Regions from separate parts of the Lysinibacillus sp. CTST325 genome, predicted to be linked through region 1. Evidence: riboswitches for the same ligand, from Rfam matches in the RefSeq annotation. Region 1 holds a riboswitch; each other region holds the start of a gene.
What was found. A riboswitch is a leader RNA that binds a small molecule or an ion and turns the genes downstream of it on or off. The one in region 1 is predicted to bind S-adenosylmethionine.
Positions count from the first base shown of each region.

Region 2: linked by a shared signal. The riboswitch ahead of ACYQ73_RS17525 (O-acetylhomoserine aminocarboxypropyltransferase/cysteine synthase family protein) and the one ahead of ACYQ73_RS24565 (cyclase family protein) in region 1 are both predicted to bind S-adenosylmethionine.
Region 3: linked by a shared signal. The riboswitch ahead of metK (methionine adenosyltransferase) and the one ahead of ACYQ73_RS24565 (cyclase family protein) in region 1 are both predicted to bind S-adenosylmethionine.

Region 1 covers NZ_BAAFHO010000017.1:33,517-37,808, forward strand. The annotation lists gene ACYQ73_RS24555 (MFS transporter) at 1-677, shown strand, start outside; gene ACYQ73_RS24560 (hypothetical protein) at 1,008-1,418, shown strand; SAM riboswitch class I at 1,565-1,670, shown strand; gene ACYQ73_RS24565 (cyclase family protein) at 1,769-2,506, shown strand; gene ACYQ73_RS24570 (DedA family protein) at 2,718-3,314, opposite strand; gene ACYQ73_RS24575 (Cof-type HAD-IIB family hydrolase) at 3,512-4,285, opposite strand.
Region 2 covers NZ_BAAFHO010000008.1:53,406-57,697, forward strand. The annotation lists gene ACYQ73_RS17520 (hypothetical protein) at 448-834, opposite strand; gene ACYQ73_RS17525 (O-acetylhomoserine aminocarboxypropyltransferase/cysteine synthase family protein) at 1,171-2,472, opposite strand; SAM riboswitch class I at 2,590-2,702, opposite strand; gene ACYQ73_RS17530 (glycerol-3-phosphate acyltransferase) at 3,166-3,798, shown strand; gene ACYQ73_RS17535 (DASS family sodium-coupled anion symporter) at 3,993-4,292, shown strand, end outside.
Region 3 covers NZ_BAAFHO010000006.1:224,995-229,286, forward strand. The annotation lists gene ACYQ73_RS16070 (alpha/beta hydrolase) at 1-222, opposite strand, end outside; gene ACYQ73_RS16075 (gamma carbonic anhydrase) at 358-876, shown strand; gene metK (methionine adenosyltransferase) at 1,047-2,243, opposite strand; SAM riboswitch class I at 2,571-2,688, opposite strand; gene pckA (phosphoenolpyruvate carboxykinase (ATP)) at 3,434-4,292, shown strand, end outside.

The sequences.
Region 1 (4,292 bases):
TCATAGTTATCATAGGTATTATTGGATTAATTAGTAATGCCCTGCTTGTGCCAAGTCACTTATCCAAAGGGAATCCAATATCCATTCGAGATATGGGTAAAGTATTAGGGAATATTCGAATGTTATTAGTCCTCTTTATTACTGCAATTGGGTATGGTGGTGCATTCGTTGTATACACCTATGTTTCTCCTATTTTAGAGCAGTATATGGGCTACTCACCAAGGGCAATTGTCGTGATCTTAGTTGTATATGGTATTTGTGTTGCCATCGGTAATACATTAGGTGGTCGTTTTGCGAATAATAACCCTTTACGTTCTATCTTTATTATCTTTATAGGCTTAGCATTAGCACTACTCGGCATCAACTTCTTTTTAGAATCATCAATCGTTGGATTAATAATGGTCTTTATGATGGGGCTATTTATGTTTATGAATGTACCGGGATTACAGCTTTATGCCGTTCAGCTTTCGGAAAAATATATACCATCAGCTATTTCAATGGCTTCAGCATTAAATATTTCGGCCTTTAACATTGGTATTTTTCTAGGATCATACATTGGAGGAATCATCGTTCGCCACCAATCATTAGCTCATACTCCTATATATGGATTCTGTATGGTGATGATTGCTGCAGCGACTACGTTCCTATGGTTACTCTTCGATAGAAATAAACAATAACCTTTGTGAATGTTATGGCGCTTTAAATGAGGTGGATTACCGTTCCCGACTATTGCTTTCACTACAAAAGTCATTTGTTCATGTTAATGAAGTGACCGGTCGGAACGGAAATCAACTCCACGTTATTGCGATGAATTCATTTTTATATAATTACTTTGTAGATTTATCGGAACAAAATCTCATTTTATCGGAACAATTTTAGCTTTTATCGGAATCTTTTCTCGTTTTATCGGAACAATTTCAGTTTTTATCGGACGACTCCACCATTAACACCTAAAGTCTTTGTTGTACATAAGATAATGTATCAGCTATAGGATAGGAGGAATTTAGTTGTATTACAATCCTTATCCGTATTTTGTCTATCCTAATTATTTTCCGGCATGGGTAATGGCCAATCAACCAACAATTCAACACCCTTCTAGCCATCTAGCAATGCCGACAAACCCAACGAATAGAAGTCCATTTCCAATTGTCAATACAAAGAAATTGAAGACTTCCGCGAATCGAATCAAGGTTATTATGCAGCAAGCACAATTACTTACGGATAAAATTGATGAATCAGAGCAATTTGCACATGATCTTATGAACGCAGCACAACAATCAAATAAAACAGAAGTTGAAAAGTTAATTGCGTCAACAGGCATTACTCTAAAATTCGAAACTACCTATACACCAGATGGATTTCGTATAACATTTACTGAAAGTAGCTGTTGTAAGCTAACACTAATTTTGGGTTGGTGACGAGTTGGTCCTTTGAAGAGGGACTCTTTTTTTGCCTTTAGCATCTTTATAAACTTTAACCTTGTATCCCTATTGAACTTGTAAACTATAAATAAATATGCTAAAGTGTTTGTAATCATTATTTCTGAAAATTCTTATATCGTTTTTTCTTATCAAGAGAGACGGAGGGATTGGCCCTATGAAGTCTCAGCAACCAGCCTATAGGTATGGTGCTAATTCCAATTGGCAAAATTCTGCCTTGAAAGATGAGAAGACTTACTTAGTTGCTTTGCACGAGAGTCCTCTTCTTCAAGGAGGACTCTTTTTTTATTGTTGCATTCAAAAAAATTAAAAGAAAGCAGGGAATTATTATGGCAAACGAACTTTTACAAGCAATTCAACTATTGAAATCAAAAGAATGGGTAGATTTAACACATACATTTGGTCCAAATTCTCCACATTTCTTTATGTTTGATGATGCAAAATTTGAAACATTATTTTCGCATAATGATGGCTTCTTTGCACAGCAATTCACTTTCCCAGGGCAATACGGAACACATATCGACCCACCTATCCATTTTGTGCGAGATACACGCTATTTAGAGGAATTGGAGCTAAAAGAACTAGTGCTACCACTCATCGTTATTGATAAATCAAAAGAAGCCGAAGTAAATAACGACTACTCGTTAAGTGTTCAGGATATTCTTGACTTTGAAGCTGAATATGGAGAAATTGAGGCAGGTACCTTTGTTGCGTTACGTACCGATTGGAGTAAACGTTGGCCAGATAAAGAGTCTTTCAGTAACAAAGACGCTGATGGCAATAATCATATTCCTGGCTGGGGATTAGAAGCGTTACAATTTTTATTCAACGAACGAAAAGTAAGTGCTATTGGTCACGAAACTTTTGACACGGATTCAGCAGCAGATTTCCGTAAAAATAGTAAGCTAGACGGCGAGTATTTTGTGCTAGAGCAAGATACTTACCAAATTGAGCTTATGACAAATTTAGATAAGCTACCACCAAAAGGCGCTGCTATATTTAATATTGTGCCGAAGCCTGAAAAAGCATCTGGATTCCCTGTCCGTTCATTCGCAATATTACCGTAATATAGCAAAAGGTCTGATTCCATAAATATTGAATCAGACCTTTCATCAATTATGCCTCGAAATAATTCCATGACATCCGCCGGAGGCTTTAGGTCAACAGATGTTTTTTGTGCGAAATCGTAGCGAAGCAACAAATGTTTTTTGTGCGAAAGCGTAGTGCTAACGTAGCGGCAGCAGCGGATGTTTGGACACCCGCTGAAAGAAGTTAAATTTATTTAGGTGAATTCTTTCTTTTGAAAACAAAATAAACGACCAACATAATGATGATGAACAATACTATAACATAAATACTGTAGCGGGATAAATATAGCCCTACATAATGCCATTTCTCTCCAAGTACTTTCCCTAAGGTAATAAAAGTAAATGTCCAAATAATTGCTCCCGTATAAGCAAAGAAAGCAAATTTTTTATAAGGATAATTATTGATTGCCGCAATGTATGCAGTAAGATGACGTACACCTGGAATAAAAAAACCTATTAATAATAATATTGGTCCAATTTTATCAAATAATCTTTTAGTAAAATCAATTTTCTGTTCAGTAATATGGACCTTCGAACCGTATTTTCGTAATAAAGGTAGCCCGAATTTATAGCCTATATAGTAGCTCAGGGTAATTCCCCCCGCTGCACCTACCATAGCGCTAATTAAAGCTGGAATATGTGCAAGCGTTTCACTATATACGCTATACCCTACATATGTCAAAAATATTTCATCAGGAAGTGGCAGCCCGACAATTCCTCCTACTAGGATAAGAATGATGCCAAAATATCCATAATGTTCAATAAGAGATTGCACGTGATGCGCCATAAATCATCCCACCTAAAGCGTAATAATTTTTAATAGTTAGCTTTATCATAACTCAAAGGAGACAACATTATGAGTATTATGGATTTAATACAGTTTTCTCCATGTAATCATCAATGTTGTATTATAAAAAATGCGTTTCATAATCATAATTTTTTCTTAGTGACTAGATGATTCCTATTATTAGTTTAAGCCTACTATTAAATTATTTGTAGCTCACGTAGAGCAAAATCAATACCATCCTCAACTGATTTCTTCGTTACATAATCAGCGACTTTTTTTAATGCTTCGCTACCATTTCCCATTGCAATACCAAAGCCAACCTGCTCCAGCATGTCGATATCATTATCTCCATCCCCAAAAGCAAGCGCCTCCTCAGAACTCAAGTCGAAATACGCTAGTACAGCCTGGACAGCAATAGATTTAGAAACATCATGTTGCAAAACATTTGTAATGTAAGGGTGCCACCTTTTAAATAATAAATGAGGAAATTTTGAAGTATACTTTTTCTCTATATCCTCATCACCATATAAACACATTAAATAAACCTCTTGCGTTAAAATATCTTCATTAATAGCGGGAAACTCTTGCAAAGATAATGTTTCTCGCATGGCTTTTAATGTCTTTTCCTCTTGGACGTTATTCATTGACAATTGTTCTGTAAAAAAAGATAGACTTTGTTTATTTTCATCAGCAAAAGCTTTAACTGCCTGGACGATTTCTTTTGCAACAGGTATTTTATGTATTACTTGATCTTGATACTTAGCATATGCTCCATTAGCTGTAATAAACGTCTCTATTCCTATATTTCTTAACTCCTGGCACATTGATAAAGGTCTCCCTGTAGCAGCAACAAGATGAATTCCTTTGTTTTTTAATTGCTTAATAGCGTTCCTTGTACTCTCTTCAATACGACCATCTTCATAATTAACAAGCGTTCCATCTACGTCAAAAAATACAATTTTATAATCCATCGTTCTC
Region 2 (4,292 bases), on a different contig from region 1:
AAAGCAGGTCAATTTGCCGTGTTTCTAACACTTCGTTTTCAAACAGATATTTAGAATAAGTCATCTGAATGAAGATAAATAAACCTTTGAAACACACACAAATTCAAATAATTCAAAATTCAACTTAAAGAAAATTGTAACGTAAATACTTACATTTCACAAGAAAAATCTTTCTAGGACGGACATTTGTTTTCTGTAGACGTGCAAAGGAAATCGTTTTCATTCCTTTTATTATTTGATTTTTCACTTGAATCTATAATAATTGAACAAATATTGACGAATCTTTATTAATGCCTTTCTTCTATTATATATATGTATGTAAAGACATTCATAAAAATTGTTCTTTTGAAATATATTAATAAAAATTTTTCTGTATATCTTCATCGTCTAATTGAAAAAGCTCATTCCCTGTAGCAGCAGAGAATGAGCCAAAAATATGAGGGATAATTAACTAGCTTTGGCTAGCAATTTATAGCGATATTGTGTTAAAGCTTGTTGTACAAGTCTTATTTCCTCTTGCGTAAAATTTGGTATTGCATACGTACGTTCAACCAATTGAAATGTGCCGTATTTTAAATAGTACTCTGTCGCAGGTAGAGGAATATGATTTGCTCCATAGCTTTCATAAGCTTCGAAAACTTCTTTTACTGTATAGCCTTCCTCTTTGACATAAACCATTTCCTTAAAAGCAGAATGACCAAAGATCTCTTGCCATATACGCTCAACTGACGCAAGTATGTTTTGAATGGACATGTTGTTCACAAACACATGACCTTCATTTAATTCATAAATAAGATAAGATGCAATGTTTTGCGCACTATACACATTTCCCATTTAAAACACTCCTTTATCATCAGTTTTGTAGATAAGAGTAGCTACTGGCTGAGTAACTACTCCTCTTCATATATTTCAAAAGTGGGGGAGCACTTATGAAAACTTAATTAAATTGGTTCTAGGTCGGTAGCCTTTCGAACACTTTTCTTATTCCCTAGTATAAAACAAGGATTTAATTAAGTCAATAATACTTATAAAATTACTAGGTATTAATTTCAGTTATTTCACCAAATGAGGTGAGCGGTTGATGTAGCAACGTTTGACGCATTACCAAATGAGGCCTATCGAATGAGAAAATACGTAAACGCTACAACATTCGCCAATGTATTTTATTTATTAAGCTTCTACTTTTTGTTGCGAAGCTGTTACTTGTTCAATAGCTTGTTCTAAATCTGCAATGATGTCCTCTACTGCCTCTAAACCGATGGATAAGCGAATGAGCGACTCGGTTACGCCAGTTTGGATTAGCTCTTCAGCAGATAGCTGTTGATGTGTAGTAGATGCTGGATGAATAATTAATGATTTCGCATCCCCTACATTTGCTACGTGCGAGAATAATTTCACACTATCGATTAATTTACGCCCTGCTTCACGTCCACCTTTAATACCAAATGTAAGCACTGAACCGAAGCCATTTTTCAAATATTTTTTAGCTAAATTATGAGTAGGGAAATCTTCTAAGCCGTTGTAATTTACATATTCCACAGATGGGTGGTTTCGTAAATATTCAGCTACCGCTAATGCATTTTCATTGTGTTTAGGAATACGCAAATGAAGCGTTTCTAAACCTTGTAATAAATTAAATGCTGCATCTGCACTTAATGTTGGACCAAAGTCGCGTAGTAATTGCACACGCAGTTTTGTGGCGAATGCTGCCTCTGCTGTGTCAATACCATAACGTAAACCGTGATAAGAAGCATCTGGCTCAGTAAAGCCTGGGAAACGTCCACGAGTCCAATCAAACTTCCCTGCATCTACTACAACGCCACCTAAAGTTGTTCCGTGGCCACCAATCCATTTTGTTGCGGAATGAACAACGATATCTGCACCGTAGTCAATTGGTGTAGAGCCATATGGTGAAGCAAATGTGCTATCAATAATTAATGGCAAGCCGTTTTCATGTGCTACGTTTGCTACTGCTTCAATATCGAGTACCTTTAAACTTGGGTTACCGTAAACTTCAGCGAACACGGCCTTTGTTTTATCAGTAATAGCAGCTCGGAAATTTTCTGGATTTGTATCGTCTACAAAAATCGTTTTAATGCCGTAGTTTGGTAGTGTGTTGGCGAATAAATTATAAGTACCTCCGTATAAAGAGCTACCTGCAACGATTTCATCGCCTGCCCCTGCAAGATTTAAAATGGAAAACGCGATAGCTGCTGCACCAGATGAAAGTGCTACTGCTGCTGTACCGCCTTCTAATAAAGCAACGCGTTTTTCAAAAACATCTACAGTTGGGTTTGTAATTCGTGTGTAAATATTGCCGGCTTCCTCTAAGGCAAAAAGACGTTGCGCATGAGCAGTGTCTTTAAAAACGAAAGCCGTTGAGCGATATACCGGTACTGTACGTGATCCTGTTACCGGGTCTGGCTCTTGGCCACCGTGTAACAGCAATGTTTCTGGTTTAAATTTTGTCATTGTATACCTCCAAATGGTTATTTTTTTACGATGGTACCGGAGATGAGGAGGATTTTTTCAGTAGAAAACAAAAACCCTCTTCAGCTAAGAAGAGGGTTGCGGTTGCAAGTTTTCCTCCCCTTATCTGCCAGATCCAATAAGAATCTGTAGGAATTAGCACCTTAGCAAGTTCATCACTTACTGGTTGCCGGGCATCATAGGGCCTATCCCTCCGCCGCTCTTGATAAGAGTATGAGATTCAATTTCCATCGTTGTTACACAGTATAAACATAGACTTTTTCTCTGTCAACACTAAAATTTTATTTTTTCCGAAACTTCTGTCTGCTTTTTTACGTATTACGAACGCATACACTATTTTAGGTATTTAATTGGTTTATCGCCAAAATGTGGGGTTGATTTCCGTTCCGACTGGGCTCTTTCTTAGGGGCGTCCGATAAGCCGCTTCACTCGCGGGTCTCGGGCCAATAGATGTTTTTTGCGCGAAAGCGAAGCGGCAGCGGCAGCGGCAACAACACGATGTTGGTCACGAAGGCGTTATCACAAGACGTGATGGTTTTAGCCTTCGTTCCTCTATCGCTAATCCCCCAAGGAGTTGCCCAGTCTCCACTCCAATCACTTCATGGCATATGTTATAACAAACATCATTCCTAACTTTTAATGATGAGCCTATTTTATTTTGAAAGGAGGACTTTTATGTTAAAAGCCATTATCATTTTTCTTCTTGTTGGTTATTTGATTGGCTGTATTCACGGCTCTAAAGTTGCTCAGTTTTTATCTGGGGTAGATTTAAAAAAGACTGGTCATGGCAATGCAGGTGCCTCTAACGCAACACTTTCCCTTGGTTGGAAATACGGCGTATTAGTTGCACTGATCGATATCGGCAAAGGCGTTGCAGCTATAATCGGCGCACATGCTTATTTAGCAGATATCACACAATTAACAGAAGTACAAGTTTGGCTCTTCACGTATATTGTAGCTGCCGGTGTCATTCTAGGTCATAATTTCCCATTTTATATGGGCTTCAATGGCGGTAAAGGAACTGCTTCAATCATAGGAATATTACTTGCGATTGATTGGAAAATTGGCTTATTTGCACTCATTTTATTTGTTATTTTATCTTTCGTGACGAACTATTTAATTGTCGGTGTACTTGAGTTTTATCTCGTTTTTTGTGCAGCCACATATTTATGGATTCCTGGAACAGTCCCAACGACTATAGCCCTATTACTTTTTGCTATAGCCATCATTTTGCATATCGAAAATATTAAGCGCTTGATGCTAGGAACTGAGCCTAAAGTAACTTCAGCATTCAAAAAGAAAAAATAATATCTTTTTGGATATTTTTGTATTTTCTTTGACCGTATATTTTCTCGCAACTGCCCATTATCGCTATAAACAGAGGGTATTTCACATACTAGTTCTTTTTACAATAAATAGACAAATTAACTTTTCTTAATAAAGCATTTTACTAGCCGATGTTATAGAAAATTACAGTCACGTTTGTAGAAAGGATGAAAGGTATGTCTACTTCTGAACAAGCAAAACCGAAACGTAATTTGAAACCACTCTGGATTGGGTTAGCCTTCGCTTCATTAATCATCATTATTTTTTTACCTAACAACGGCGATTTACCTGTAGCTGGACAACGAGCTTTGGCTATTTTAGCTTTCGCGGTCATCCTTTGGGTTACAGAAGCAGTATCCTATCCTGTTAGCTCTGCCATGATTATTGCTCTCGTAACAACCTTACTAGGGCTAGCTCCGTCAATGGACGATCCGACGAGAGAGCTAGGAACATCGGATGCCTTAAAATTAGCATTA
Region 3 (4,292 bases), on a different contig from region 1:
CATTAAATGCCTTGTATATTTGTTGTATTCTTTAAAATCTTCATCGTGAACACGAGAAAATCCTACATTTACTCCATGATTAGGTAAATCCCCCATAACTATGTGGAAGCCTTCCAATCTAAGTTTTTCAATAAGCCATGCATACCATCGGTGATTTTCATATGCACCATGAAGAATAGCAACCACAGCCTTTGCTTGTCCATCAGCTTCCCATTTCCACATTTCACATAGTCCTCCTAAAAAATAATTACACAATGATTATATCGGAATATCTAGCTCATTTTAATTTTATATTTCCATCAAGTTGCGTATTTGATACGATAATATTACATCATAGAAAGAAAAGAGGCGATCCTAATGATCTATCCATTTAAAGGTAAAAAGCCAAATATCGATCCATCCGTTTTTATTGCCGATTATGCAACCGTTACTGGTGACGTTACAATAGGTGCTGAAACAACGATTTGGTTTAACACAGTTATTCGAGGGGATGTATCACCAACAATTATAGGAAAAAGAGTTAGTATTCAAGACCTCTGTTGCTTACATCAAAGCCCCAAATATCCATTAATTATTGAAGATGAAGTAACAGTAGGACATCAAGTAACTTTACATAGCTGCACGATTCGAAAAAAAGCCTTAATAGGTATGGGCTCTATAGTATTAGACGGAGCGGAGATTGGTGAGGGTGCATTCATAGGAGCGGGTAGTCTTGTACCTCCGGGCAAAGTCATTCCTCCAAATAGCTTAGCACTAGGCCGTCCTGCAAAGGTTGTAAGAGAATTAAATGATGAAGATAAAGAAGATATGGAACGCATCATACGTGAATATGTAGAAAAGGGTCAATACTATAAATCTCTTCAACCAAAAAATTAATTTAACTAAATCAAAGCAGCTCCACATTTGCTCGAGCAATCGAGCCATACATGAGTAGGAGCTTATTTTTTCGTTAAAAACAGTGAAAGGGGCTATTTAAATGTTGAGCCCCTTTCTGTAATAGTATTTTAAAATATTTTTCCAGCTACTTCATTGCTTTAGCTGAATAGTTATAAACCTGCTTTTTCTTTTAATGCGTCAGCTTTGTCTGTTTGTTCCCAAGGTACATTTAAATCTGTACGACCGAAGTGACCATATGCGGCAGTTTGCTTATAAATAGGACGACGAAGGTTAAGCATTTTAATAATCCCCGCTGGGCGTAGATCAAATAGCTCGCGTACCCATTTTACAATTTCACTTTCCGTAACTTTTCCTGTTCCGAATGTATCAACAGCTATAGATACGGGTTGAGCAACACCAATCGCATAAGCTAGTTGCACTTCAGCTCGATCAGCTAAACCAGCAGCTACGATATTTTTTGCCACATAGCGTGCTGCATATGCCGCTGAACGGTCTACCTTAGTTGCGTCCTTACCTGAGAAAGCACCTCCACCATGACGTGCATAGCCACCGTATGTATCAACGATGATTTTTCGTCCAGTTAGACCAGCATCCCCTTTAGGACCACCAATTACGAAACGGCCAGTTGGGTTGATGAAATATTTAGTATCGGCATCTAGTAATTCACTTGGAACAACTGGAGCAATAACGAATTCTTTTAAGTCTGCTTGAATTTGCTCAAGTGTAGCTTCTTCATCATGCTGTGTTGAAATTACAATCGTATCAACGTGAACTGGTACATTGTTTTCATCATATTCAACTGTTACTTGCGTTTTTCCATCTGGACGTAAATATGCTAGTTCACCAGATTTACGTACTTCCGTTAAACGACGAGCTAATTTATGCGCTAAACTAATTGGTAATGGCATAAGCTCTGGCGTTTCATTACATGCATAACCGAACATTAAACCTTGGTCACCTGCGCCAATTGCTTCAATGTCAGCGTCTGTCATAGAGCCTTCACGCGCCTCTAATGCTTGGTCAACACCTTGAGCAATATCAGGTGATTGCTCGCCAATAGCAACAAGTACTGCTAGGTTTTCAGCATCAAAGCCGTATTTTCCACGTGTATAACCGATTTCTGCTACAGTATCACGAACGATACCTTTAATATCTACATAAGTAGAAGTAGTAATTTCTCCTGCTACTAATGCTAAGCCTGTTGTTACTGTTGTTTCACACGCTACACGCGCGTTTGGATCTTCTGCTAAAATAGCATCTAAAATGGCATCCGAAATTTGGTCACAAATTTTGTCTGGATGTCCTTCTGTTACACTCTCTGATGTAAAAAGTCGACGGTTTGTCATTTGATTTTCCTCCTATTACTTTTACAAATAATATTTGCGAATTAATACGGTACTCATTACCCATGTCAAGTTCGCCCCTAAGGATTGAACTCTCAAGCCGTTGTTGCTGTCGTTGCACGTTTGCACAAGTAAAACAATTGTTGCTGTCACTACGCTTTCGCACAAATAAACAGCTGCTGCTTTTAACACGAGGATTTTCGAAAGATCCGTCATTATAATAAGGAAAGGACTGTACACTTACCTTTAATTCGTTTTTAACAATAAAAAAAATCCTTTTCTCACGCTTACTTAACATGAGGAAAGGAATAATGACTTCGTAACCTTTCACTCTTATCGTTCAAGGGGTTCCCCTTGCATCAGATTGGCACCAGCGCATGTCGTGAAATGATTCATGCAGGTTGCCGGGTTTCACAGGGCCTGACCCTCCACCAGCTCGGGATAAGAGTATCCGTTCAATATCTCATAATACGTAAAAGGTCGAACATTGTCAAATATTTTTATCTTCCTTCAGCGAGTCGCTGAAATAGAGGAACTCCGTCTAAGAACGCCACGTCCTTTGGCAATTCATCTACAAAAAACATCTGTTGCTGTCGCTACGTTTGCACTTCGCTTTCGCGCAAAAAACATTTGTTGGCCTAAAGCCTCCGGACGAAAATTATGCCATGGCATAATTGATTGTATTCTTATAAAGAAAGTATGGGTTTTATACAGAAACTAAATTGCATAATATTGTAAATTAAAACAAAATAATCCCTACTCTCCACCTCACATCATGTGTTAACATATGTGTAACCCTTTACAGCACATTTTGTAGCAAAAGCAAAGCGTTAGCTACAGAACATGTGGTGGATGAATATGATTGTAGCCCCTTTTTAGTCGAAGACAAGCTCCAACTAATAAAAAAACAAGCTAAAACTTCACATCCTGTGCGAACCCCATGTTAGCCAAAAGCTTCCAAACACAATTTTGCTGTGTCGAAAGTGAATGTGTAATCACTTATAAATAGGGTAAAAAGCATTATCAAAACGAATAAATTTACTTTTTGTCGTTTTCTTGAAAAGTAATAAAATCTGAAAAATAATTTCTGAATTAGTATAGATTATTTAAGCAATTGTGTTATACTATTTTTGAAATTAAGAAAATCTCCCCAGACTCAAGGGAATACTATAAAAAAGGATGGTATTTAATCGATGAATTCAGTAGAAATTGCAAACGAACTGAAGGAATTATTAAACGGCGGTAACATTAATGTTCAACTTTCAGTACCACAATTAGCTGAAAAAGCTACATCTCGTGGTGAAGCTATGTTAACAGTAGATGGCGCAGTTCGTGCAGAAACTGGCAAATACACTGGTCGTTCACCTAAAGATAAATATACGGTAGAAGAAGATAGCACAAAAGATAAAATTGACTGGGGCAAAGTTAACCGACCAATTTCTTCTGAAGTGTTCGATAACTTATATGTAAAAGTAGTAAAATATTTAAAAGAACGTGACGAATTATTCGTATTCAAAGGCTTTGCTGGTGCTGACAAAGATTCGCAATTAAGCATCCAAGTCATCAATGAATATGCTTGGCACAATCTTTTCGCTCATCAATTATTTATCCGTCCAACTAAAGAAGAATTAGCTTCTCATGTTGCTGACTTCACAGTTATTTCAGCTCCTAACTTTAAAGCAGATCCTGCTATTGATGGCACTGCTTCTGAAACATTCATCATTGTATCACTTGAAAAGAAAATTATCCTAATCGGTGGTACTGAATACGCTGGTGAAATCAAAAAATCTATTTTTGGTATTATGAACTACTTGTTACCACAACAAGGCATCCTTTCAATGCACTGCTCAGCAAACGTTGGTGAAGCTGGTGATGTTGCATTATTCTTCGGTTTATCTGGTACTGGTAAAACTACTTTATCAGCTGATCCTGACCGTAAGCTTATCGGTGACGATGAACACGGTTGGTCTGATAACGGTGTATTCAACATTGAGGGCGGTTGCTATGCAAAAACAATTAACCTTTCTGCTGAAAAAGAACCAGAAATCTACA